DNA from 4 places in the Pseudoalteromonas sp. S3431 genome. Region 4 is predicted to be linked to each of the others. Evidence: predicted binding sites of a transcription regulator. Region 4 holds the regulator's gene; each other region holds the start of a gene.

Region 1 (5,912 bases), on a different contig from region 4:
TATTTTTTGGATGCAGCAAGAACTAAGAGTCTCTTTGTTTGCCCAAACATTAGGAACTCCTTATCCTATTTCATCAAAACGCATTTTAAATGCAATAAAAGAAATAGAATAAAACTTGCATTTTCCATTAAGCTTAGTACCTTAATGGGAGGACTTATTTTTGCTTTGAGAAGGAAACGGCATACCCATGTCCTCATTGATCGAACCTAAAACACGACGGCTGCTAGTCGTCGACGACGAGTATTTTAATTATGAAATTCTTAAAGCAGCACTCACTGCTAAATTTGATGTGAGCTATGCTGATTCAGGTAAAAGTTGTTTAGCATCAGCGGTTGCTAATCCACCTGATATAATTTTACTTGATGTGTGCATGCCAGGACTTGATGGTTACGATACATGTCGTATGCTAAAACATACCCCGGAGACAAAAAATATACCTATTGTTATGGTATCTGGCCTTGAGTCGGAGTTGGAGAAAAAAGCCGGATTTGACGCAGGATGCGACGCTTATGTAGTAAAACCATTTTCAATGAGTGTATTGTTAGAGCAAATTAATACAATAGTATAGAGGGATTTATGTTCACAGATGACAAACGAAACTTTAGACGTATGCAGGTAAATGCGACTGCAAATTTAACAACAGTAGAGCCAGTAGCTGGCTTGAATTATACGGCAGAGTGTGTTGATTTGAGCGCGACAGGGTTATCATTGCATTTGGATGATTTACTTGAGCCAGATACTATTTTAACAGTTGATATAGCGTCTACTCACCCTAGCATTGCACCGTTAAAAGCAACGGCTAAGGTAATACGTGCCAGCAAAGAAGATGATGGCACAATAACAGCAGGCCTTGAAATCATTCAGTTTAACTAATTAAATTGAATGATTAGATATTAAAAAACCTTACAAATTAAGCCTTTTAAGTAAAAGCCTTCAGGGTAGCTACCCGCAATTGGGTGATCGGCTGCTTGATTTAATCGCTCCATTATAAGTAGATCTTTGCCCGCATCAAGAGCCGCATCAGCAACAACTTTTTGAAATAGGTTTTGCTCCATTAAGCCAGAGCAAGAGAATGTCAGTAGTGTTCCACCTGGTTTTAGTATTTGCATAGCAATCATGTTGATGTCTTTATAACCACGACACGCGCCCGTTAGCTGCGCTTTATTATCAGCAAACTTTGGTGGATCCATTACGATGGTATCAAACTGTCTGCCTTCGTCGCGGTATTGACGCAGCAACTTAAAGACATCTTGCTTCACAAAATCAACTTTATTTAAGTCTAAGTTATTATGCTCAACATTACGTTTAGCAGTATCTAACGCTGGTTGCGATACATCAACGTTAGTGACATGCTCACACCCGCCACGCAAAGCGTACAACGAAAATGTACCTGTGTAACTAAAACAGTTAAGTACCGTTTTGTCTTTTGAAAAACGCTCAAGTGCAGCACGGCTATCGCGTTGATCTAAGTAAAATCCGGTTTTATGACCTTCAATTATATCGACTTCAATTTTTAAGCCGTTTTCTTCAATAAGTACAGGTTGTGTTGGCTCATTACCCCAAAGAACACCTTTAATTGGCTCCAAACCTTCTTTTGTACGTACTTCTACGTCTGAGCGCTCGTATATGCTAGAACCTGGAAAAATAGCCATTAACGCGCCAACAATCTCGCCTTTATGACGCTCGGCACCCGCACTTAGTAACTGACAAACTAGTACATTATCAAATTTATCGATTGTAACGCCTGGTAAGTAATCAGACTCAGCTGCACATAATCTAAAGCCTGTTAATCCGCCTTCTTCTATTACTTGGCTCCGTGCTTCTAATGAGCGACGTAAACGGCGTTCAAAAAAGTTTTGATCGATGATTTCTTTTTCGTCAAAGCTCCAAACACGTGCACGAATTTGTGAATGAGGGCTATAAGCAGCAGTTGCTAAAAACTTACCTTCGCTATCGTGAATCGTTACTGTGTCGCCTAATCCAGGTTTACCTTTAATTTTTTTGATGGCTTTTGAAAATAACCAAGGGTGTTTTCTTTTTAATGATTTATCGCGACCAGCTTGTAGGTAAACGGCAGATGACATAAGGCTTCTCAGTAGTAATAAATAAGCGCTGTATTTTAGTCAAGCAGCGGGCAACATACAATGAATGTTTTGCAAGAGGGCTATAAAGCACGGTAAAGTACTAATAATTCACTTATTAATTAGCTTTTGGAACCTGAAAGTGCCTGACGCCGTTTTAAGCCCCGATTTACAAATACTTAATTCACAATGCAGAGAATTTATAACCTCTTTAGTGCATGCCGATGTGGCTCACGATATTACGCATATAGAGCGAGTGGTGCGCGTTGCAATAAAACTATGTAATGCAGAGCAGGCTAATATGTCAGTTGTATTACCTGCAGCGTGGATGCATGACTGTGTGGCGGTGGCTAAAAACCACCCTGATCGTGCAAAAGCCTCTACTATGGCAGCAGATAAGGCACTGGAATTTTTAAAATCGATTGATTATGACGAGTCACTTTTTGATGATATTCATCATGCTATTGCGGCTCATAGCTTTAGCGCAAATATAAAAATTAAAACAGTTGAGGCACAAATAGTACAAGATGCTGACAGAATGGATGCACTAGGTGCGATTGGAGTGAGTCGATGTATGAAAGTTGGCGGCTCAATTTCTCGGTTATTGTATAACCCAGAAGACCCTTTTTGTATTGAACGAGAAGCTGATGATAAAAAATATACACTCGATCATTTTTTTATAAAACTATTACATATTGCTGAAAGCATGAATACCCCATCAGCTAAAGCAGAAGCGAATAGGCGTACAGCTTACATGCATGAGTTTTTAGAGCAATTAAAGTCAGAAATTGGTGAGTAACGTGGATAATAAAAATATGCCTAAATTGTCAGGTATTGATCATTGCCATTTAAATGTAGATAACTTGGTTGATGCCGTTAAGTGGTATGAGCGTGTTTTAGGTTTTAGTGTAGTACCCGAGCTTGCCTTTTGGGATGAGGACGGACGCGGCCCTTTAACACTTGAAGATACTTATTCAACCACTCGTTTAGCACTTTTTGAAGGTGAGGGGCGCAGTAAAGGAATTGCATTTTTGGCAACAGGGGATCAATTTATACAGTGGCTTAGTCATCTTGAAAGTTTAAATATAAAAGCGGTTCTTGCTGATCATGGTGTAACGTTTTCAATGTATTTTAAAGATGACAGTGGTAATAGCCATGAGATCACATCACATGACTACTCGTATATAAAATTTTACTATCCATCGGTTAACTTAGGTTCGCATTCATCTAAAAAAAGCTAATGTAGTTAATCCTATAATTCCCATTATATGAATTTATGTGTAAGTTTTTATCATACTGCTATCACTTTGAATAATATCTAATTGGGGTTTATTCGCTGCTTTTTTGTTTCAAGTGAAACTGTATTTTTTAGCAATTATTTGTGCTTGTACAGTTAACATAAGTGCCAGACATGCGCTGTTTTTAGGATTCAACCTAAAGGTAATTTACGTTTTGTCGCTGCACAAATATAGGTGAAAATCGTGATCAGGACGCAGAAGCTTTGCTAGGTTTTTACTTGTTTTCACATGGATGTAAGTCAGTAAGGTAACGCATGAAAAGTTACCGACCCCACTAGGTGACACACCTCACGCAGCGATTAAATCGCTCTTAGATAAAATGAACTTTAATATTGTAAGGTCAGCAAGGCTTGGTCTTCTATTATCGTTTGAAGCAGTTAGATATAAAGTTTTCACTTAGTTATAGACCTGTTTTTTATTATTAATTAGATCCCATACTTAAGCCTATTGGTATAAAATATTAGAAATTTCGTGTTGGTTAAATGTGGTAGAACTGTTGTTTGAGTATCAATTAAAGCGAAGTGCCCGACGTAAGACTGTTGCTATTAAAGTGCACCAACGGTCAATAACCGTTTATGCGCCTCATTATGTTCCTAAAAAACAGTTGGATTTATGGTTGGTTGAGAAACGAGATTGGGTAAATAGCCAACTTGATAAACAGATTAATATTGCAGACTCAAAGCAATATCCACTCGAAACACATAAAATTCTAATTTTCTCAAATCTTATAGACATAACGTTTGAACACGCTTTGCATTCTCAAGTTATAGAGCATGAGAATACATTAAGCGTATTGTGTTCTTCTCGAGTGAGCCATAAAAAATTGAAGTATAAAACATTACTTGAGGCGTATTTAACTGAAAAATTAGGATTATATATTGATATGCGTCTTGCCCACTTTTGTAAACTAATGGAGGAACCTTTACCGAATGATTTACGAATACGTATCTATAAACGTAAATGGGGGAGTTGTAATAGTAAACGTGAGCTTACGTTTAACTTACTCTTGATTGGAGCCAAAAAATCAATTATAGACTACGTCATAGTCCACGAGTTGGCGCATTTACGTCACTTAGACCACAGTCGTGTATTTTGGCAACGTGTAGCTAAGTTTTATCCGGATCATAAGATAGCATCAGATTGGTTAAAGAATAATGGACAAAGTTTACAGTGGGAATTTTAAAAAAATATTGAAGTTTAAAATATAAGGTATTTTAGAAGAAAAGTGGTGGAGGGAGCTGGATTCGAACCAGCGAAGGCTGAGCCGTCAGATTTACAGTCTGATCCCTTTGGCCGCTCGGGAACCCCTCCACACTAATTTTGTTACACTTGGCCCCACTTAACTTAGCGGTAAGAAAAGTGGTGGAGGGAGCTGGATTCGAACCAGCGAAGGCTGAGCCGTCAGATTTACAGTCTGATCCCTTTGGCCGCTCGGGAACCCCTCCAGTGCAACGGCGCTGATAATAGCAAAACTTATATTTAAGTAAAGAAAAAAGCTAAAGAAAAATGAAATAAAGCCGATAAATATCTATTACCTACAATAATCGGCTAAAGTCTATGCAAATCGACGATTTGTTAATCACAGAGAGTCAACTAAGTACACGGTTGAATAAAAGTGTACACGAACAACGTCGAGGAGAGTTTTCTCTTTTATTGGCAATGTTATCCCACGATGCGCTTGATTTTAGTCAGTTCCATTTTCCAAAAACAGATATTGAAAACCCTATTGTTGAAGAAGAGACACTTCGTAAGCAATTTGGTTCGGGTCCGAAGCAGCCTTTAGCACCGGATGAGTTTAATATGTTGATTGGGCAACACAACGCCGCTTTATTATCAAATGTGGGAGGGCATGCAGGTATGAGCGATATTAAGTTACGACACTGCTTAAACCCTGAACCACTTTCAATAAGAAATGATTTAGCTCATATTCCACTCAATGTGCTTGATAATTGTGAGCTAGCTGTGCGCAGACGTATTAAGAACAAAGAGACTCAGCTATCGCATCCGCAAATGGACGTAGCTTCATTCTATGATGGTCTTAATGATGAATCATTACATCAACCGCTTCACTTAGCTACAGCATAATATTGACCTACAAAATAATTTATCTATCTACGATTTCAAATCAGCTTATGTCAGGCCCAGTAAAACAAGCTTTAAATGGTCATTTTTATAATAATGATGGCTAAAAAGAGAGGCTTTGTAGCTATTTATAATGTTAATTGCCTAAAAATTGATTTAGTTTAAAAAAACCATCCAAAAATTTAATGCAATTGCTATAATGATGTCAAATGGTATGACATGAAATGCCGTTATCATTAAACCAAGGTAATTAGGAACGTAATGAAGAAAACATTCACGCTGAATCACGAGAAAATCAAATACCCTCGTATGGTCGATGCTGCAAAGCACGAAGTGAAAAAATATTTGAAAAGAGAACGTAATAAAACGCTACCTGAAGATGCTGATTACTGGGCATTTGACTGTAAGTTTGGTAATACAGCTGAAGATGCTCAAGTAGTGCACGTTGCAG
Region 2 (5,912 bases), on a different contig from region 4:
GTGCTAAAGCCACTTTGCTCAGACTTTGCAAGCTTACTATTTATTACCTCAGCTCTTCGAGCACGCCTGATCAGGTCGTTTACCAGTTCACTTTTATTTGCGTAATCACCCACGTTTTCAACGTGATTACGCAGCCATAAATCATTTTGCTCAGTAAGCGAAATACTTTGTCTAGCCATAACATTAAACCTTGCTTGCAATAGTTGGTGTAATTTTACACCAGAACAAAAAACACGCAATAAATTTTTCCCTTGAGCCTTCAGCCTCGCTCCACTAAAATAGCGCCCTTAAAAATCATTAAGGCAGGCTGTGTTAGTTAACTATAATCCCCCAATGAGCCCGTATTTAACAATACTTTTCCAAGACGACGATTTGCTCATCGTTAATAAGCCAAGCGAGTTATTAACAGTCCCTGGTAAAGATCCTAAACACGCCGACAGCTTAATTAACCGTGTTAATCGTGTTTTTCCAACAGCTAAAATAGTTCATCGTTTAGATATGGCAACATCAGGCATACTTTGCCTTGCTATGAATAAAGCAGCGCACAGGCATTTAAGTATGCAGTTTCAAGAACGCGAAACAGCTAAGCGTTATATTGCACGTGTATTTGGGCAGCTTGAGGTCGATACGGGAACCGTGGATCTGCCGCTTATTTGTGATTGGCCTAATCGCCCAAAACAAATGGTTGATCACGAAAATGGTAAGCCATCGCTTACGCACTTTAAAATACTTGAGCGCGAAGCCGATGCTACCCGTGTAGAGCTAACGCCAATAACTGGGCGCTCACATCAGTTACGTGTACATATGCTAAGTTTAGGACATCCTATTTTAGGTGATAGGCTCTATGCCCATAAAGACGCACTTGCCGCAGCTCCTCGCTTACAATTACACGCACAAATGCTGAAGTTGAAGCACCCTACAACTGAGCAAGTACTTACATTTGAAGCCGAACCTGAGTTTTAATCATTGCATTAATGATTATTAAGCCATAGTGCTAAACTTTTACCGTAGTACGCCGATACCTAATTAGTATTCATTATTTGAGCTTCTTATGGTATCTGCGCAGTTTTTAAAAAGTATACTTAACGTATTACTAATGTGTACGCTATTTTTAAGCATACAGGTAACAGCTGCAGAGCATATTGCCCCTCCTACATTATCAAGTATTGAAAACAACGATATTGAACGCTTGCTTCCAAATGACGAAATAAAATCAATACTTGCAGGTGAAACCGAGTTTTTGAGTTTATACAGCGAATATATGAGCGCCGACTTTAGAGGTGTTGTATTACTTATACCCGACTGGCAATCAGTGCCAACAAACAATGCTGGCATGAGCTTTTTACGAAAAGAACTTAATAACTTAGGCTATACCACTTACGCAATGACGGTACCCGACATAGACTGGCAAGCCAGCAAAATACCAGACTCATCAACAGAAATGCCTGCAGAAACAACGACACCTGATGCAGCTACAAGCACAGAGCCTGCGACTGCAGATATGAAGAAAAATGCAGAACCTCATTATGTTAATGCTTTAGAAAAAGTGACTAATGAGGTACTCGACAATTATAAAATAAATCTGATTGCTCGCTTTAATGCGCTATACCAAACTGCAATGCAAGAGCCAGGTAACGTAGTGGTTATTGCACAAGGTACCAGTGCTGGCGTATTACTTGAGCACTATGCCGACTTTCCAGAACAGAGAGTAGATGCATTTATAAGTTTAAGCAGTTACTTACCTAATACTAAACGTAATAAAGATTTGAGCCAAACAACGTCACTTGTTACGCCAGCTTTACTCGATATTTACTATGCTAATGACAGCAATGATATTTTAATGAGCCTTAAAAATCGCCAACGCTGGGTTAACCGAAATGCTAAATTTGATTATCGCCAACGCCAGCTATTTGGCCTGCGCGATCAACCGGATCAACACGCACGTCTAACAAAAGAAATAGACGGCTTTTTACGCCGCCTTTTTTAAATATTCATAAGCTGCTTGAATATCTTGGCTCTTTTTAACTGCAAGCTCCATCATGTGTTTTGGTAAACCTTGCGATACCAATTTATCTGGGTGATGTTGGGACATAAGTTTACGGTACGCTACTTTTATCTCACGCTCAGTCACACCATCATTAAGCCCTAATAACGCCAATGCCTGTGTACGATTCATATTATTATTGGGTGGGACATGATGACCCGAGCCTTCACGGTAGCTGCTACTTTGCCCTTGGCTTTGTTGCTGTTGATTAAAGCGCTGTTGTTGCTTTCTAAAGTTAAATTCTGCTTGATAGCGTTTTAATACGAATGCAAAATGCGTTTTCGAAATGCCTAACTGCTTACTTACCTCTGCTAACAATTGTTTTTCTTGTTCGGCTAACACCCCATCAGAGAATGCCATTTGAATTTGTATCTCTAAAAACAATTGCATCAAGTCGTTTCGCTTAGCAAAGCGTTCTTTAAAGTCGTGCACGGTTTCTTTAAGTGAGAAGTCGCCCTCTTTACCCGACTGAAAAGCCTGCTGTGCTTCGCGGCGCTCTTCGCCTTTTAAACCCATTTCATCCATAAACAAGTTGGCGGCTTTTATATGCACTTCGCTAACTCTGCCATTCGATTTAGCAATATGCCCCATTACGGCAAAACAGCTCGAAAAGAACAAAGCTTGGCGCTCGTTTACATCTGCATCGTTAAACAAGCTTGAAAAGCCACCCGCTTTATCAAAGTTACTTTTTAAGCTTTTATCAAATAAATGGCCAAGGTATAAACCTAAAATGGCACCAAAAATTTTGCCAAACATAAAGCCAAAACAAAAACCGAGTATTTTTCCCCACATTTATAATGCTGCCTTTTTAAAAAATTTAGTTAATGCGCCGCAAGGCGTTTGTTTAAGTCATTTAAACGTTCGGGTGTACCTATATCATCCCACTGACCAATATAAAGCTCAGTAGAGATTACATGCTTACTTAGCTTTTCACGTAAAATAGGCCCTAAAGGACGCCTCCCTTGCGTTAACCCTTTGAAAAAATCAGCCTGATACCGACTGATCCCTGAGAATGTATACTTTTGACTCTCTGGCGATAAATGACTTAATGCAAAATCACCATCTGGATTATGTGGTGGGTTTTGTATTAGCACAATATGCGCCTCACCCGCTTGCAAATGCAGCTGCATTAGCGCACTTACATCATAATCGGTATATACATCGCCATTAACTACAATGAAAGACTCTCCAAGCAGAGGTAGCGCCTGAATAATACCGCCAGCAGTTTCAAGACCACCTTCAACTTCTTGACTGTAAAGTATGTTTACCCCAAATTGACTGCCATCGTTAAAGTAATCTTTTATTTTATCACCTTGCCAAGCGAGGTTTATTACAATATCGGTAATTCCGGCAGCTTTGAGGTTATTTATATGATGCTCAATAAGTGGTTTTTCTGCTACTTTTAACATTGGTTTTGGCATATGCTGTGTTAGCGGCATCATCCTCTGTCCGCGTCCTGCGGCTAAAATCAACGCTTTCATGTGCACTCCTTTGCTAACTTTTCAGTCACTTTTGGCACTATGGTATGTTTAGTCCAATCACTCAATGCTTTAAGCTCGGGATAATTAGCAGCCACTTCAATAATATAATCAAGTGTGGGTAAAATATTATCTAAATAACCTGTTTTCCCGTCGCGTAAATATAATCGACAAAATATACCAGCTGCTTTTAAGTGGCGCTGAATACCGGTTAAATCAAACCAATATTTAAACTCATCAAATGAGGTATTAACCATTAAATTTTGAGCAGTGAACTCGCTATAAGCAAAATCAAGCAAGCTTGTTAGCTCTTTTGCCGGAAGTTTAAAATAGCAATCTCGAAGCAGCGATACTAAATCGTAACAAAGCGGACCACGTACCGCATCTTGATAATCTATAATCGCCCACAGGCCATTACTATTCATAATATTTCGACTGTGATAATCACGGTGCACGGTTACTGTAGGCTGCACAAGCATAGCCTGAGTGAGTAACTCACAGCTTGTTTGCCACATAGCTTGATACGCTGCAGTTGGGGATTCATCTATAAAGTCGTTTACTAACCACTGACTAAATATATCGAGCTCAAGTTTTATAAAGTCTTTATTGTAAGCTTGCATAACTGCTGAGGGTGGTGTTTTTGCCCATTGAGCACTTAAACTTATTAAAGCTTTGTAATACTCAATACGATTTTCATCATCTAGCATATCAGCCAAATGCTTACTGCCTAAATCACTTAGTATAAAAAAGCCTTGCTGCTCGTCGCTAGCAATTATTTTTGGAAGTAAAAAGCCTTGCTCGGTAAATACCTTATTAAGTGATATATAAGGCGCGTTATTTACTTTTTGGGGTTCTGAATCCATCACAATAAAATGCTCATTACTGCACGTTAAACGGTAATAGCGACGGAAACTAGCATCTCCTGTTATCGCACTTAACAAAGTAGGCTGCGTATTAAAGTGTGTGTTTATAAATTGTTGTAAATTATCAAAGCGTGTCATTTTATAAGATATCTATTTTTAACTAAGTTAATTAGGTCAATTACTGTATTTGCCATTATTTTCCTTTATTATGTGTAAATTATATTTAATCACAAAGCATTAAGGTCAATAAATGAGCAAAACCTGGGGCATATTGATGCTAAGCGTAGTTAGCGCACCATCGCTTGCCGAAACTGAACTGGCGCACAACCTTTGTGGCATTTCAATGCAAACCAGAGCTTGGCAACCACTTCCAGGCCTTGAGCTTGGTACTGTTGATATTAAAGCTGATGATGTAGAGCTCCTCGGCACTCAAAGTGCTGAATTTACCGGCAATGTTGATATTAACACCGTTAATATGAGTTTGTCCGCACAAACTGCGTTGATAGATAAACAGCGTGGTTTATTAAATGCAACCGGACCAATTACTTATCGTGACACAATTAGCCAAATAAGCAGCAAAGGGCTAAACGCCGATTTAAGCAACTCAGAAATTAGCCTACTTGGTGCAGATTACAGTTTAACCGATCAACAAGGTAAAGGTGGTGCAGAAAAGCTGACCGTGAATGATTCTGGCTTAGTGCTCATGAATGCAAGCTTTACTGCTTGTCCCGGTCAAAGTCCTGTATGGGAAATAGAAGCAGACGAAATTAATTTATCCCGCGAGGAAGGCTGGGGTGAAACTCACAATGCGGTACTAAGAATTCTTGATACACCTGTTTTATATTTGCCTTATTTTACATTTGCACTCGATGAACGTCGTAAATCAGGATTACTAAAGCCTAATATTTCCAGCTCAGATCGCTATGGTATTGAAACAATTACACCTTATTACTGGAACATAGCGCCAAATTTTGATGCCACTATTACCCCGCGCTATATGTCTCGTAAAGGCTTGCAACTGCAAACAGAGTTTCGGTACTTAACTGAGCAACATGAAGGTTTGGTCGGTGTAGAGTACTTAAATAAAGACGATTCAGAGCCAACTCTTGATTCACGTTATATGTTTCATTGGCAACAAAGAAGTTATTTAGGTGAGAGCTGGCGAGCTAATGTAGATATTACCAACGTAAGTGATGACAATTACATTACTGATCTTGATTCTAACTATGCAAATAAAACCGATACCCAACTTTACCGAACTGGCGCACTAACACACTTAGGTGAGACATGGCGTACAGATATTAAAGTGCAAAACTTTGAAGTGCTCGGTGATCACTTAGAATCATATACCGCTATACCTCAAATCAACTTTACTCAAACAGCCCCATGGCGTATTGATAATTTTGATTTTACAGTTTCTGGCGAAATCAGTCATTTTACTAACGACTCAGCCATTATAGATCAAGCAACGCGAGTGCATTTAGAGCCTAAAGCTCGCTTTGATTACAAACAACATGCATGGTCGTT
Region 3 (5,912 bases), on a different contig from region 4:
CTTGCGTGCCGTGTTTAATAAACTCATCAGGAATACCTAAGTTAAGGATATTAATATCAGCTTTTTGCGTTGCGAAGTATTCGTTAACTGCAGAGCCGGCACCGCCAGCAATCGCGTTATCTTCAAGCGTAACAATTACATCGTGGCTAGTAGCAAGCTCATTTAAAAGTGCAGTATCAAGTGGTTTAATAAAACGCATATTAACAAGCGTTGCATCTAATTCATTTGCGGCAAGCTGTGCGTTTTCAAGTAATGTACCGAATGATAAAATGGCAATCTTTCTGCCTTGTTTAACCGTATTTGCTTTGCCTATTTCAAGCAATTGCATAGTGCTTTCAATGTCTGCAGTACCTGCGCTCCCTCGAGGATAACGAACTGCAACAGGGCAGTTTGCTTTATAACCGGTGTATAGCATTTGGCGACACTCGTTAGTGTCGCTTGGTGCCATAATGACCATATTTGGAATACAGCGCATAAAGCTTAAATCGTACGCACCTTGGTGAGTTTCACCATCGGCTCCAACAATGCCTGCCCGGTCAATGGCAAATAATACAGGTAAGTTTTGCAGTGCAACATCATGTATTAATTGGTCATATGCACGTTGTAAAAAGCTTGAGTAAATAGCCACAACAGGCTTTAAACCTTCACAGGCAAAACCAGCAGCTAAAGTAACAGCATGCTGCTCTGCAATGGCCACATCAAAATACTGGTCAGGGAATTCTTTAGAAAAACGCACCATACCTGAGCCTTCGCGCATTGCTGGCGTAATCGCCATTAAATTGCTGTCTTGCTCTGCCATATCGCATAACCAATCGCCAAATACTTTTGAAAAAGTAGCTGCACTAGGTTTAGATTTAGGTAAGCTAGTTGTGCTTGGGTCAAATTTTGGTACGCCATGATAGCCAATCGGATCGGCTTCAGCTGGTTTATAACCCTTACCTTTTTGCGTTTTTATATGTAAAAGTTGCGGACCTTTTAAATTACGCATATTACGTAATGTATCTACAAGCATGTTTACATCGTGACCATCAATTGGGCCGATGTAATTTAGGCCTAATTCTTCAAAGAAGGTACCTGGGATCATCATGCCTTTAATATGCTCTTCCATTTTACTGGCAAGTTGCTTTACCGGAGGCACGCCTGAGAGTAACTTTTTGCTACCTTCACGAATGTTAGTGTAAAAGCTACCTGATAAAATTCGGGCAAAGTGATTTGTTAAGGCGCCAACATTTTCAGAAATCGACATTTCGTTATCATTTAAAATAATAAGCATGTCTGATTTTACATCACCTAAATGATTCATCGCTTCAAATGCCATGCCTGCGGTTATTGCTCCGTCACCAATAATGGCTACAGATTTTCGACCTTTGCCTTCTTTTTGGGCGGCAATAGACATACCTAAGGCTGCTGAAATAGAGGTGCTTGAGTGACCTACGCTAAACGTATCGTATTGGCTTTCATCGCGAAAAGGAAAAGGGTGTAAACCGTCTTTTTGGCGAATAGTGTGCATTTGGTCGCGGCGACCTGTAAGGATTTTATGCGGATAAGCTTGATGACCCACATCCCAAACTAGGCGATCGTCTGGAGTGTTATAAACATAATGCAGCGCAACGGTTAGTTCAACCGTCCCTAAACCAGACGCTAGATGACCGCTACTTTGCGATACTGAGTTGAGTAAATAATCGCGCAGCTCATTGCTAAATGCAGGGAGTTTATCTTGCGCTAAATCACGCAATTGGGCTGGCTCGTCAACCAAATTAAGTAATGGATACTTGCTACTATCAAGTGTCATGGTTTTATATATATCCTTCGCTAACATTAATTAATCCAAAGCTTTTACGAATAATTAATGTTGAGTAATAATGTCAGTGTTAATTGCAATACGTATGAGTAATAATTAGTGGTCACGCTCAATTAGGTAATTTGCCAGCGATGCAAGAAGTGTGGTGTCTGCATCTATATTTGCCAACGCTTCATGGGCTTGTTGTATTAAGTTTTGTGCCTTTTCTTTAGCGCCTAGCATACCTAATAACGCAGGGTATGTCGCTTTATTCGCGGCAATATCGGAGCCTTGTGGTTTACCTAAAGTAACCGTATCGCCTTCAACATCTAAAATGTCGTCGTGTACTTGAAATGCAAGCCCTATAGCATACCCAAAAACGCTTAAGTTTTCTAAGGTTTGTTCATCAACATTTTCGCTGCACAGTGCACCAAGTGTAATTGCGCAATTAATAAGTGCGCCAGTTTTTAGCTTATGTATTCGCTCAAGTTCTTGTACTGTAATTATTTTATCAGTGGCTGCAATATCTAAACCTTGACCTGAAACCATTCCTTCAAGGCCTGATGCGTGGGCGAGTGTCGCTATCATTTTTACCTGTGTTTGAGCTGAGCAGTTAAAACTATGTTTAGCAATTAGTTCAAAAGCTAAAGTTTGAAGAGCATCGCCGGCTAAAATTGCTTGGGCTTCACCATAAACTATATGACAAGTTGGTCGACCACGACGCAGATCGTCGTCATCCATAGCAGGTAAGTCATCATGTATTAGCGAGTAACTGTGTATGCATTCAATAGCTGCTGCTAATATATCTAAATCTTTTTTGTTTGCCCCTAATATTTTGCCTGTTGCGTAGACTAAAAATGGGCGCAGCCTTTTTCCACCATTAAACAAACTGTAATGAGTTGCTTCTTTTATTGCTCTATCACTATCAAGTGCTTGTTCAAAATAAAGGTTTAGTGCTGATGCAACGTCTATTTGAGCACGCTCAATATGTTCTTTAATGCTCACCGCTATTCCATATCATTATCAAAGTTTGTAAGTACTGATTTATCGCCATTACCCATTAAAATAGATACCTTTTGTTCTGCTTGCTTGAGTTTACCAGATGAAGCGTTAGCTAGAGCAATACCGCGTTCAAACTGCTTCAATGACTGCTCAAGCGATAAATCACCTTGTTCCATATCACTAACAATTATTGATAATTCTTCTAGTGCTTGTTCGAAACTTAAGTTTTCAGGTTTTTTAGTCGCCATCTTATTTCAGCTTACTTGATAAATTTAGGAGCCAATTTTAGGGGGAATGCTAAACTAGGTCAAAGAATGATATGTTTTTTTCTTCTATTACGGCTAAATGTTACTTTATGTGGATTAATAAAGCCTTAATTACGGTCATACTGATATCATTTAAATGATTAATCGTTATATTAACATTGTAACTTTGTTTAAAAATAATCCTGGAATTGTTTTTTATGTTTATTTTCATATATGACTCAAGCAATTTAGCATGTTGCCGATAAGCAGTTAATAATAAAAGTTTTACAATAAGGCCTTAGTGCATGAAACCTCTGGAGGTAATGTGGATTTAGCAACCATAATAGGGATCCTTGGCGCAATTGGCTTAATTGTCATGTCCATGTTTATGAGTAGTAGTGGTGAAATGGCCATGTTTTACAATACCCCTTCAGTGGTAATTGTATTTGGTGGCTCTATATTTATAGTTTTATCTAATTACACCATGGGACAATTTTTTGGGATAGGTAAAGTTGCCGCTAAAGCTTTTATGTTTAAAATTGAATCGCCGGAAGAGTTAATTGAAAAAGCGGTTGAACTTGCAGATTCAGCTCGAAAGGGCGGTTTTCTGGCGCTTGAGGAAGCTGAAATACCAAATCAATTTATGCGTAAAGGTGTAGATATGCTAGTTGATGGTCACGATGCTGACGTTGTTAGAGCGACCTTACAAAAAGATATCACTTTAACTTCAACACGACATGAAATGGGCGCAGGCTTATTTAAAGCGATGGCCGATATTGCTCCTGCAATGGGTATGATTGGTACGCTTATTGGTTTAGTTGCTATGTTATCGAATATGGACGATCCAAAATCAATTGGCCCTTCAATGGCTGTTGCACTATTAACTACCTTATACGGTGCCTTTTTAGCAAACGTAGTGGCTATCCCTATTCAAGTTAAATTGGAACTTCGTAAAGACGAAGAGGCGATGAATCAACGTTTGATTTTAGATGCAGTTTTAGGTATCCAAGATGGTCAAAATCCAAAAGTGATTGAAGGTATTTTGAAGAACTACTTAGCTGAATCAAAACGTAAAGTTGATACTGAGGAGTAACCATGTCTGAGCAAGAGTGTAAATGTCCTCCTCCTGGTTTACCTGCTTGGATGGGAACCTTTGCCGACTTAATGTCTTTACTGATGTGCTTTTTTGTACTCTTGCTTGCATTTTCTGAAATGGATGTACTTAAATTTAAACAAATAGCAGGCTCGATGAAGTTTGCTTTCGGTGTACAAAACAAAATAGAAGTAAAAGATATTCCCAAAGGTACCTCGGTTATTGCAATGGAGTTTACGCCAGGTAAACCAGAACCTACACCAATTGAAACTATTCAGCAGCAAACCGTAGAAATGACTCAGCAAATGCTTGAATTTCAAGCCGGTGATGAAAGTTCAGCTGGCGGCAGGCAAGAACAACGAGGTGATAAACGTGGTGGTGAGTCTCGGAGCACTTCGCAGGAAAAATCTTCAGAGCAGGCTATTTCAGCAGCGGATCAAGAACAAACAAACGAGCTTGTTAAAAAAATCGCGCAGCAGCTTGAAAAGCAAATTATTGATGGTGCAATAGAGCTTGAGTCTTTAGGGCAGCAAATAATTATTCGTATTAGAGAAAACGGTTCCTTTCCTTCAGGTAGTGCATTTTTACAACCTAAGTTTAAACCTATAATTCAAGATATCGGTGTTCTTTTAAAAGATGTGCCAGGAGAGATTACAGTTTCAGGGCATACCGATGATTTTCAGGTGTCGAATGAACTGTATGTTAATAATTGGGATTTATCATCTAAACGTGCTGTGGCTGTTGCAAGTGAATTACAAAAAGTACAAGGCTTTGACAAAACTCGGATGATGGTTGTTGGGCGAGCTGAAACAAGACCTCTTGTACCAAATGATACAGATGAAGACCGCCGTCGTAACAGGCGTGTAGAGATTTCTATTTTACAAGGTAAGGCAAAAGAGTCAGCACCTATTGATGTTAGGTAACTTTACTTGGCAAATACGTTTATTTATCATAAAGTAAGCTTTCAATAACAAATGTAACGGAGTCAGCCATGAAGAATATCGATAAATTTAGTTATATGCCAGGTAATGGCGGTGGTAATGACGATAATGATGATAAAGAACCTGATAAAAAATAGGCTGAGTGTAATATTTTGCCTGAATGGTTTGAAAGTATTTCTAGGTTACTCGAGAGTAGCTGGGTTTTTATATTAAGCCCTGCTATTTTTGTGTTTTACCTACGCAAAGATCACCTTGCATTACGCTTTGTGTTGGTTACTGCTGTATTTTTTTTTTATGGAGCGTTGATCAACGACTATTTAAAAGAGTTCGATAGCAGTACTTATATATATCGTTACGTTATTTGGGCATTTAATGATCTTGCTTGGATGGCTTTGATCGCCTATTTAGGAATAAAAGACAAAATTTATTTGTGGCAGTGTGTTATCGGTCAACTAGTTGTTATAAGTGCCCCTATTTTACAGCTATTTAGGTTGGTTGATCGCCATCTATGGGATCTTTCTTATAGTACATATATTTATAAAACCTTATTGCCTTTCATTAATATTGGTACCGTTGTTGTTTGTTACCTACCGCTAGTTTATTTCTTAAGTAACAAGCGCAATATTGCATCAAACGAACAATAAAATTTATAGCTTTAAACTAATGTGCTAGACTACTGTTTATATAAACAGTGGTGAGCAAGCTATGAAACTCTACATTGCAGAAAAACCTTCACTTGGACGCGCTATTGCTGATGCGTTACCAAAACCACATAAAAAACACGATGGCTATATAGAAGTTGCTAACGGTGATTGTGTCTCGTGGTGTATTGGGCATTTGCTAGAACAAGC
Region 4 (5,912 bases):
GATATCATCGTTCGATGAATCTGTATTGTTAGTCGAAGGCGATGGCTTTTGTACATCAGGTGTAACATTACTTTCTTGCGCTGCAACAGAGCCGAAACTGCCAACACCATGAAGCTCGTCTAGTAAATTATCAAACTCATCGTCTGTAATATCACCATTCAAATCATGACTATTTGTGGGGGCTTTTACTGCCGATTCTTGGCTTGTACCATGTAATTCATCAAGTAGGTTTTCAAACTCATCCTCTGTAATTTCATCAATTTGAGAGTCAGTTTCAGATGAAGTTGGGCCACTAAACAGCTCATCAAAAGCAAAAGGGTCCGCACCATCAGTACTGGGAGTTTGTGCTTCAGCGGCTTCTTGAGGCTGTTCTACAACAACTTCAGGAGAAGTACCTGATAACTCGTCTTCTGTGGGGGGGAGACCTAACTTATGTAAAACTTCAAGTAGTTGAGGATCCGCAGGTTCTGGTTTATCACGATTTTGAATCGTCGCAAACATTTCATTGATAGTATCAAGTGCTTGTAAGATAACATCCATTAGCTCAGAATTAACAGAACGAACGCCCTGCCTTAACAAGTCGAATACATTTTCTGCGCCGTGACATGCGTCAACAAGCTCAGTCATAGCTAAGAATCCAGCACCGCCTTTTACGGTATGAAAGCCTCTAAATATAGCATTTAGCAACTCGGTATCTTCTGGATTGTTTTCCAGTTCAACTAACTGTTCAGATAAAAGCTCAAGGATTTCTCCTGCTTCTACAAGAAAGTCTTGTAAAATATCTTCATCGACTTCAAACATGCAGTTACTCTCCTCTTAGAAGCCCAAACTTGATAAAAGATCATCGACTTCATCTTGATCAGACACAACATCATTACGTGATTCTTTATCAATAATAGGCCCTTCAGGACCTGCTAATGTTTCTGGGTCAACTGGGTCATCTATTTTTTGTGGTTTTAGGGTGACTGCTTTACTGATATCTTGTTCAGAAAAAGCAGTTAAAAGATGAAGTAAGCTTTCTTCAACTTCCCTAACAAGTTCTATAATTCGGCGAATTACTTGACCTGTCAAATCTTGATAATCTTGGGCCATTAATATGTTAGTCATGAAGCTTTGTAACTCATCAGTTTTATGATGAGAACTGCTCATGAATTTATCAATGCTGTGGCACAGTACTTTAAATTCACCGAGTTCAATTTCACGACTCATTAGACGGTCCCATGTCGGTTTGATACGGGATATTTCATCCGCTAACTGTTGTGCTATCGGTAAACTCGCCTCAACCGCATCCATGGTTTTATTTGCAGCATTTTCTGTCATCTCAATGACATAATTAAGCCGTTTTTTAGCATCAGGTATAGCGTCGTTAGTGAGATCTGTTAGGCGCGTGTCTAGCTCAAAGCCTTTTAAAGCTTCATGTAGTTGACGCGTCAACTTTCCCACTTCGTCAAATATTTCTGACTGCTCTTTAGATGCAGTATCTAAAATTAGTTGATCAGCTTTATCATGTTCGCCATTTTCTAAAAAAGTGACGAGCTGACGAGCTTGTTCTAACGTTATCCGAGGCGCAGCAGGTGCTGGCATAAGCCTTTCCCCTATTATTAACCTAAGCGTTCGAACACTTTTTCTAATTTAGTTTTTAATGTGCCAGCTGTAAATGGTTTTACAATATAGCCATTAACACCAGCTTGAGCCGCTGCTATTATTTGTTCTTTTTTAGCTTCAGCTGTCACCATTAAAACAGGAAGGTGTTTTAATTTATCGTCAGCCCTTATCGCTCTCAAAAGATCAATACCTTGCATTCCTGGCATGTTCCAATCTGTTACCACAAAATCAAAAACTTGATTTTGTAACATGGGTAAGGCTGTAGAGCCGTCATCCGCTTCTTGGACGTTGGTAAAGCCTAAGTCGCGCAATAGATTTTTAATAATACGTCTCATTGTCGAAAAATCATCAACAACAAGAATTTTCATGTTTTTATCCAAAACATCCTCCAGTGAGGTCTTAACCTGTATTTACTTACTACTAGTTTATCCAGTCATTGATTTTTGCTTTTAGCTTAATCATCGCCTGACCATGTATCTGACTTACACGCGATTCACTTACATCGAGTATATGTCCAATTTCTTTTAAATTCATTTCATCGTTATAGTACAAAGAAAGTACCATTGCGTCTCGCTCTGGTAATGACTTGATAGCATTTAATAATGATTCATTAAATCGTTCATTTTTAACGTTATTAAACGGTTTGTCTAGCGTTAAATCTTGGCCCGCCGTGGTAATAACATCTTCATCGACCCCGAGGTCTTCGATGCCTAACACTTTACTTGTGTTTACATCGTTTAAAATATGATGGTACTCATTTAACGAAATTTCAAGTTTTTCAGCAACTTCTATATCGGTTGGTTCACGATTCAAGCTACTTTCTAATCCAGCAATCGTCTCGGCTACAAGACGGCTTTTTCTATGAACCGACCGAGGAGCCCAGTCACCACGGCGCATTTCATCAAGCATGGCACCGCGAATTCGTATTCCCGCGAACGTTTCAAAACTTGCGCCTTTGGTTGCATCAAAGTTTTTTGATGCTTCAATTAGGCCTATCATACCCGACTGAATTAGGTCATCGAGTTGGACACTTGGAGGCAAACGAGCAATTAAATGACATGCCACTTTTTTGACTAGCGATGCATGTTTTTCAACAATCACATTTAAATTTTGTGTTGATTGATATCCCATAGCTCTATTTACCAATGTTGTCATAATTAGCCGTTAACTAGCTTCTCAATAAAAAACTCTAAATGTCCTGAAGGTTGGTTAGGTATAGGCCATTTCACTGCTCTTGTCGCCAGTGCTTTAAAGGCAACTGAAGCAGGAGAACTAGGAAAAAGTTCTACAATCACTTTTTGACGGCGAGTTGCCTTACGCATATTTTCGTCATAAGGGATTGTTGCAACCAACTCCATTGACACATCTAAAAATCGGTCCGTTACTTTTGAAAGTTTTGCAAATAACTCATGACCTTCACGCATACTACGAACCATATTAGCTACAATTTTGAATTTATACACCCCATGCTCACGACTTAACACTTTAATAAGTGCATAAGCATCTGTGATTGAAGTCGGTTCGTCGCACACTACAACCATTACATCTTGAGCAGCACGAGAAAAGCTCAGTACCATATCTGAAATACCCGCAGCGGTATCTACAATTAAGATATCAAATTCGGTATTTAATTCGCTAAAAGCGCGTATAAGGCCTGCATGTTCAGACTGTGATAATTCCACCATACTCTGAGAACCAGAGGTCGCTGGTACAATTTTAATTCCTGCAGGACCTTCAACTAAAATCTCATCGAGTTCACACTCACCAGAAAGTACATGTGATAAATTACGTTCAACCCGTAATCCGAGCATCACATCACAGTTCGCTAGACCTAAGTCGGCATCAAGTACTAAAACTCGATTACCTTGCTGGCCTAATGCTATTGCCGTGTTAAGTGAAACATTTGTTTTACCTACACCACCCTTGCCACCAGTAACAGCGATAACTTTTACGCCGTTGTTATTGTTTTGACTCATTTTGCGCAGGCCGCTTGCTTGATCTAATACTGTGTTAATCATACATCCCTACTGTGCTCGACGCCACTGCTTGGTGTCGTGAATGTTGTGCTTTTATTCTTTTCAAATACAATTGCTCAGCTTTTTTTACTAGTTTTTCTGCATTTGCAACACGAATGTCTTCTGGAACTCGTTGACCATTAGTAAGATACCCTATTGGAAGGCGATTTTGAATCGCAATACTAATAATCTCACCTAAACTTAAAGATTCATCCAACTTGGTGAAAATACAACCACTTAACTGCACTTTTTTGAAATGTCGTACTGTTTCTTGCAAGACATTTATTTGCGCTGTTGCACTTAATACTAAATAACTACGAATATCAACACGTTGATTGCGCATAAGCGTATTCAATTGCTCTGTTAAACGTAAGTCTCGTTGACTCATACCTGCTGTATCAATTAATACTAGACGTTTATTTCGTAAATGGTATAAAACTTCAGCTAATTCATTAGCATCTTTAACCTGCTTTACTCCACAACCGATAATTCGACCGTATGTTGCAAGTTGCTCATAAGCACCAATTCTGTATGTATCGGTGGTTATTAGCGCCACTTTATCTGCACCGTATTTCTGTGCGCCTAAAGCAGCCAACTTTGCAACTGTTGTCGTTTTCCCCACACCAGTAGGGCCTACCAATGCGTAAACACCACCTTGACGTAGTATTTCATTATTCGTAGTTTGCATCTGGTCTTCGACCATTGTTAACAAAGCCTTCCAACCTTGTTGGCGAGATACGTCATCAGGTACAAAACACGCCATTTGTTCTGCAACTTCTTTATCGATTCCCATACCAACTAAACGGTCAATCATACAAGCACGTGTGGGGTCACGGCGTGCCATATCTTGCTGCATTAAACCTGACACTTGGTGCTCTAGCAATTGACGAATAGCGTTCATTTCTTCACGCATTGACGTCATTTCTTCACTTTCATTATTTTTAACGTGCGCTTGAGGTGTTACGGGGCTATCTAGATCATCAAAATCACGATCTAGGTCATCAAAACCTAAACTATCGGCTTGGGTCTGTGGACGTGTTGGTGCAATATCTTCGCGAGCAAACATATTCGCTGAGCGAGGTTTGACAACTGGCTCTTGATAATTATCGGTCGTTTCAATACCCGATTGAGAAAACATTGATGCTAATTCAGGTGAACGTGGGCGAGGAGATTGACGCTCTAGTAAAGCTTCTAAACTATCTGCAACCCTAGCTTGGGGGGCAGCTTTAGCGCGTTGAAGCTCTGGCTTTACAAAATTATGTATACTGTGTGATTGTGCTGAGTCATCCGCACGCACTAAAGTATTTTGCGGCTGTGCAGCTGATTTAGGGGCCGCTTTTTCATAATCAACTGCGGCTACAATCTCAACGCCATTAGCCAGCTTTTTGTTAGACATAATAACCGCATCAACACCAAGTTCATCTTTCACTTCTTTAAGTGCTGTACGCATATCTTTAGCAAAAAAACGTTTAATTTTCATTATTCAACCCCTTTAAAATCTTATTGTTGGCCTACAGAGCTGACAATTTTTATCTGTCTTTCGTCTGGCACCTCTTGATAAGACATCACCCTTAATCCTGGTATGGTGTACTTAACAAAACGAGATAACACAGTACGTAACATTCCTGACGTTAACAGTATTGAAGGTTCACCGGCCATTTCTTGATTTTGATGCGCTTCATTCAATGACACTTGAAGTCGCTCTGCAAGTCCTGGCTCTATACCGGCACCTTCATCGCCTGCATTTTGCAATGACTGATGCAACATCTGTTCCAACTCAGGCGCCAAGGTTATGACAGGTATTTCAGATGACATTCCAACCGCATCTTGAACAATTAATCTACGCAGAGAAATACGCACTGCAGCCGTTAATACATCAGGGTCTTGGCTACGAGGACCATACTCAACAAGGGTTTGTACAATTGATCGCATATCGCGAATAGCCACCCCTTCGTTCAATAAGTTCTGTAGTACTTTTACAATAGCGGTTAACGGCAATACATCAGGGACAAGTCCTTCAACCAAACGAGGATGACTCTTTCCAAGCATATCAAGTAAGTTTTGAACTTCTTCATGCCCTAGTAACAACGCTGCGCTGTTAGTTAACAACTGACTAATATGAGTTGCAACCACTGTGGCAGAATCAACAACGGTATAGCCTAAAGATTGAGCTTCGTCTTTTTGATCAGGTTTAATCCAAACCGCGTCTAATCCAAATGCAGGATCTTTAGTTTCAATTCCTTTTATTGGACCAAATACTTGCCCTGGGTTAATAGCCAGCTCATCACCATG

What was found. Region 4 encodes FliA, which starts transcription of late flagellar genes. Its sites were predicted from a motif close to CTAAAGNTNNNNNNNNNNNNGCCGATA; they were not measured.
Region 1: a site for FliA is predicted at 4,876-4,902, ahead of DO88_RS13075 (VC2046/SO_2500 family protein). Genes of this name have one in related genera too.
Region 2: a site for FliA is predicted at 995-1,021, ahead of DO88_RS11090 (DUF3530 family protein). Genes of this name have one in related genera too.
Region 3: a site for FliA is predicted at 3,266-3,292, ahead of pomA (flagellar motor protein PomA). Genes of this name have one in related genera too.

The regions. Positions count from the first base shown of each region.
Region 1 is NZ_JJNY01000023.1:481-6,392, reverse strand. Features, by position in the region: gene hrpA (ATP-dependent RNA helicase HrpA) at 1-112, shown strand, start outside; gene DO88_RS13035 (response regulator) at 188-568, shown strand; gene DO88_RS13040 (PilZ domain-containing protein) at 577-873, shown strand; gene DO88_RS13045 (class I SAM-dependent methyltransferase) at 894-2,084, opposite strand; gene DO88_RS13050 (HD domain-containing protein) at 2,149-2,880, shown strand; gene DO88_RS13055 (VOC family protein) at 2,897-3,322, shown strand; gene DO88_RS13060 (M48 family metallopeptidase) at 3,864-4,562, shown strand; tRNA gene DO88_RS13065 (tRNA-Tyr) at 4,606-4,690, opposite strand; tRNA gene DO88_RS13070 (tRNA-Tyr) at 4,740-4,824, opposite strand; gene DO88_RS13075 (VC2046/SO_2500 family protein) at 4,937-5,464, shown strand; gene DO88_RS13080 (DUF6172 family protein) at 5,723-5,912, shown strand, end outside.
Region 2 is NZ_JJNY01000035.1:11,858-17,769, forward strand. Features, by position in the region: gene DO88_RS11100 (ribbon-helix-helix domain-containing protein) at 1-179, opposite strand, end outside; gene rluA (bifunctional tRNA pseudouridine(32) synthase/23S rRNA pseudouridine(746) synthase RluA) at 310-963, shown strand; gene DO88_RS11090 (DUF3530 family protein) at 1,097-1,987, shown strand; gene djlA (co-chaperone DjlA) at 1,970-2,836, opposite strand; gene murU (N-acetylmuramate alpha-1-phosphate uridylyltransferase MurU) at 2,866-3,525, opposite strand; gene DO88_RS11075 (aminoglycoside phosphotransferase family protein) at 3,522-4,523, opposite strand; gene lptD (LPS assembly protein LptD) at 4,636-5,912, shown strand, end outside.
Region 3 is NZ_JJNY01000099.1:117-6,028, forward strand. Features, by position in the region: gene dxs (1-deoxy-D-xylulose-5-phosphate synthase) at 1-1,792, opposite strand, end outside; gene ispA ((2E,6E)-farnesyl diphosphate synthase) at 1,898-2,785, opposite strand; gene DO88_RS01745 (exodeoxyribonuclease VII small subunit) at 2,788-3,030, opposite strand; gene pomA (flagellar motor protein PomA) at 3,353-4,120, shown strand; gene DO88_RS01735 (flagellar motor protein MotB) at 4,123-5,043, shown strand; gene DO88_RS01730 (hypothetical protein) at 5,214-5,705, shown strand; gene DO88_RS01725 (DNA topoisomerase III) at 5,767-5,912, shown strand, end outside.
Region 4 is NZ_JJNY01000049.1:17,365-23,276, forward strand. Features, by position in the region: gene DO88_RS06700 (chemotaxis protein CheA) at 1-801, opposite strand, end outside; gene DO88_RS06695 (protein phosphatase CheZ) at 817-1,584, opposite strand; gene cheY (chemotaxis response regulator CheY) at 1,602-1,985, opposite strand; gene DO88_RS06685 (RNA polymerase sigma factor FliA) at 2,026-2,736, opposite strand; gene DO88_RS06680 (MinD/ParA family ATP-binding protein) at 2,763-3,623, opposite strand; gene flhF (flagellar biosynthesis protein FlhF) at 3,616-5,100, opposite strand; gene flhA (flagellar biosynthesis protein FlhA) at 5,121-5,912, opposite strand, start outside.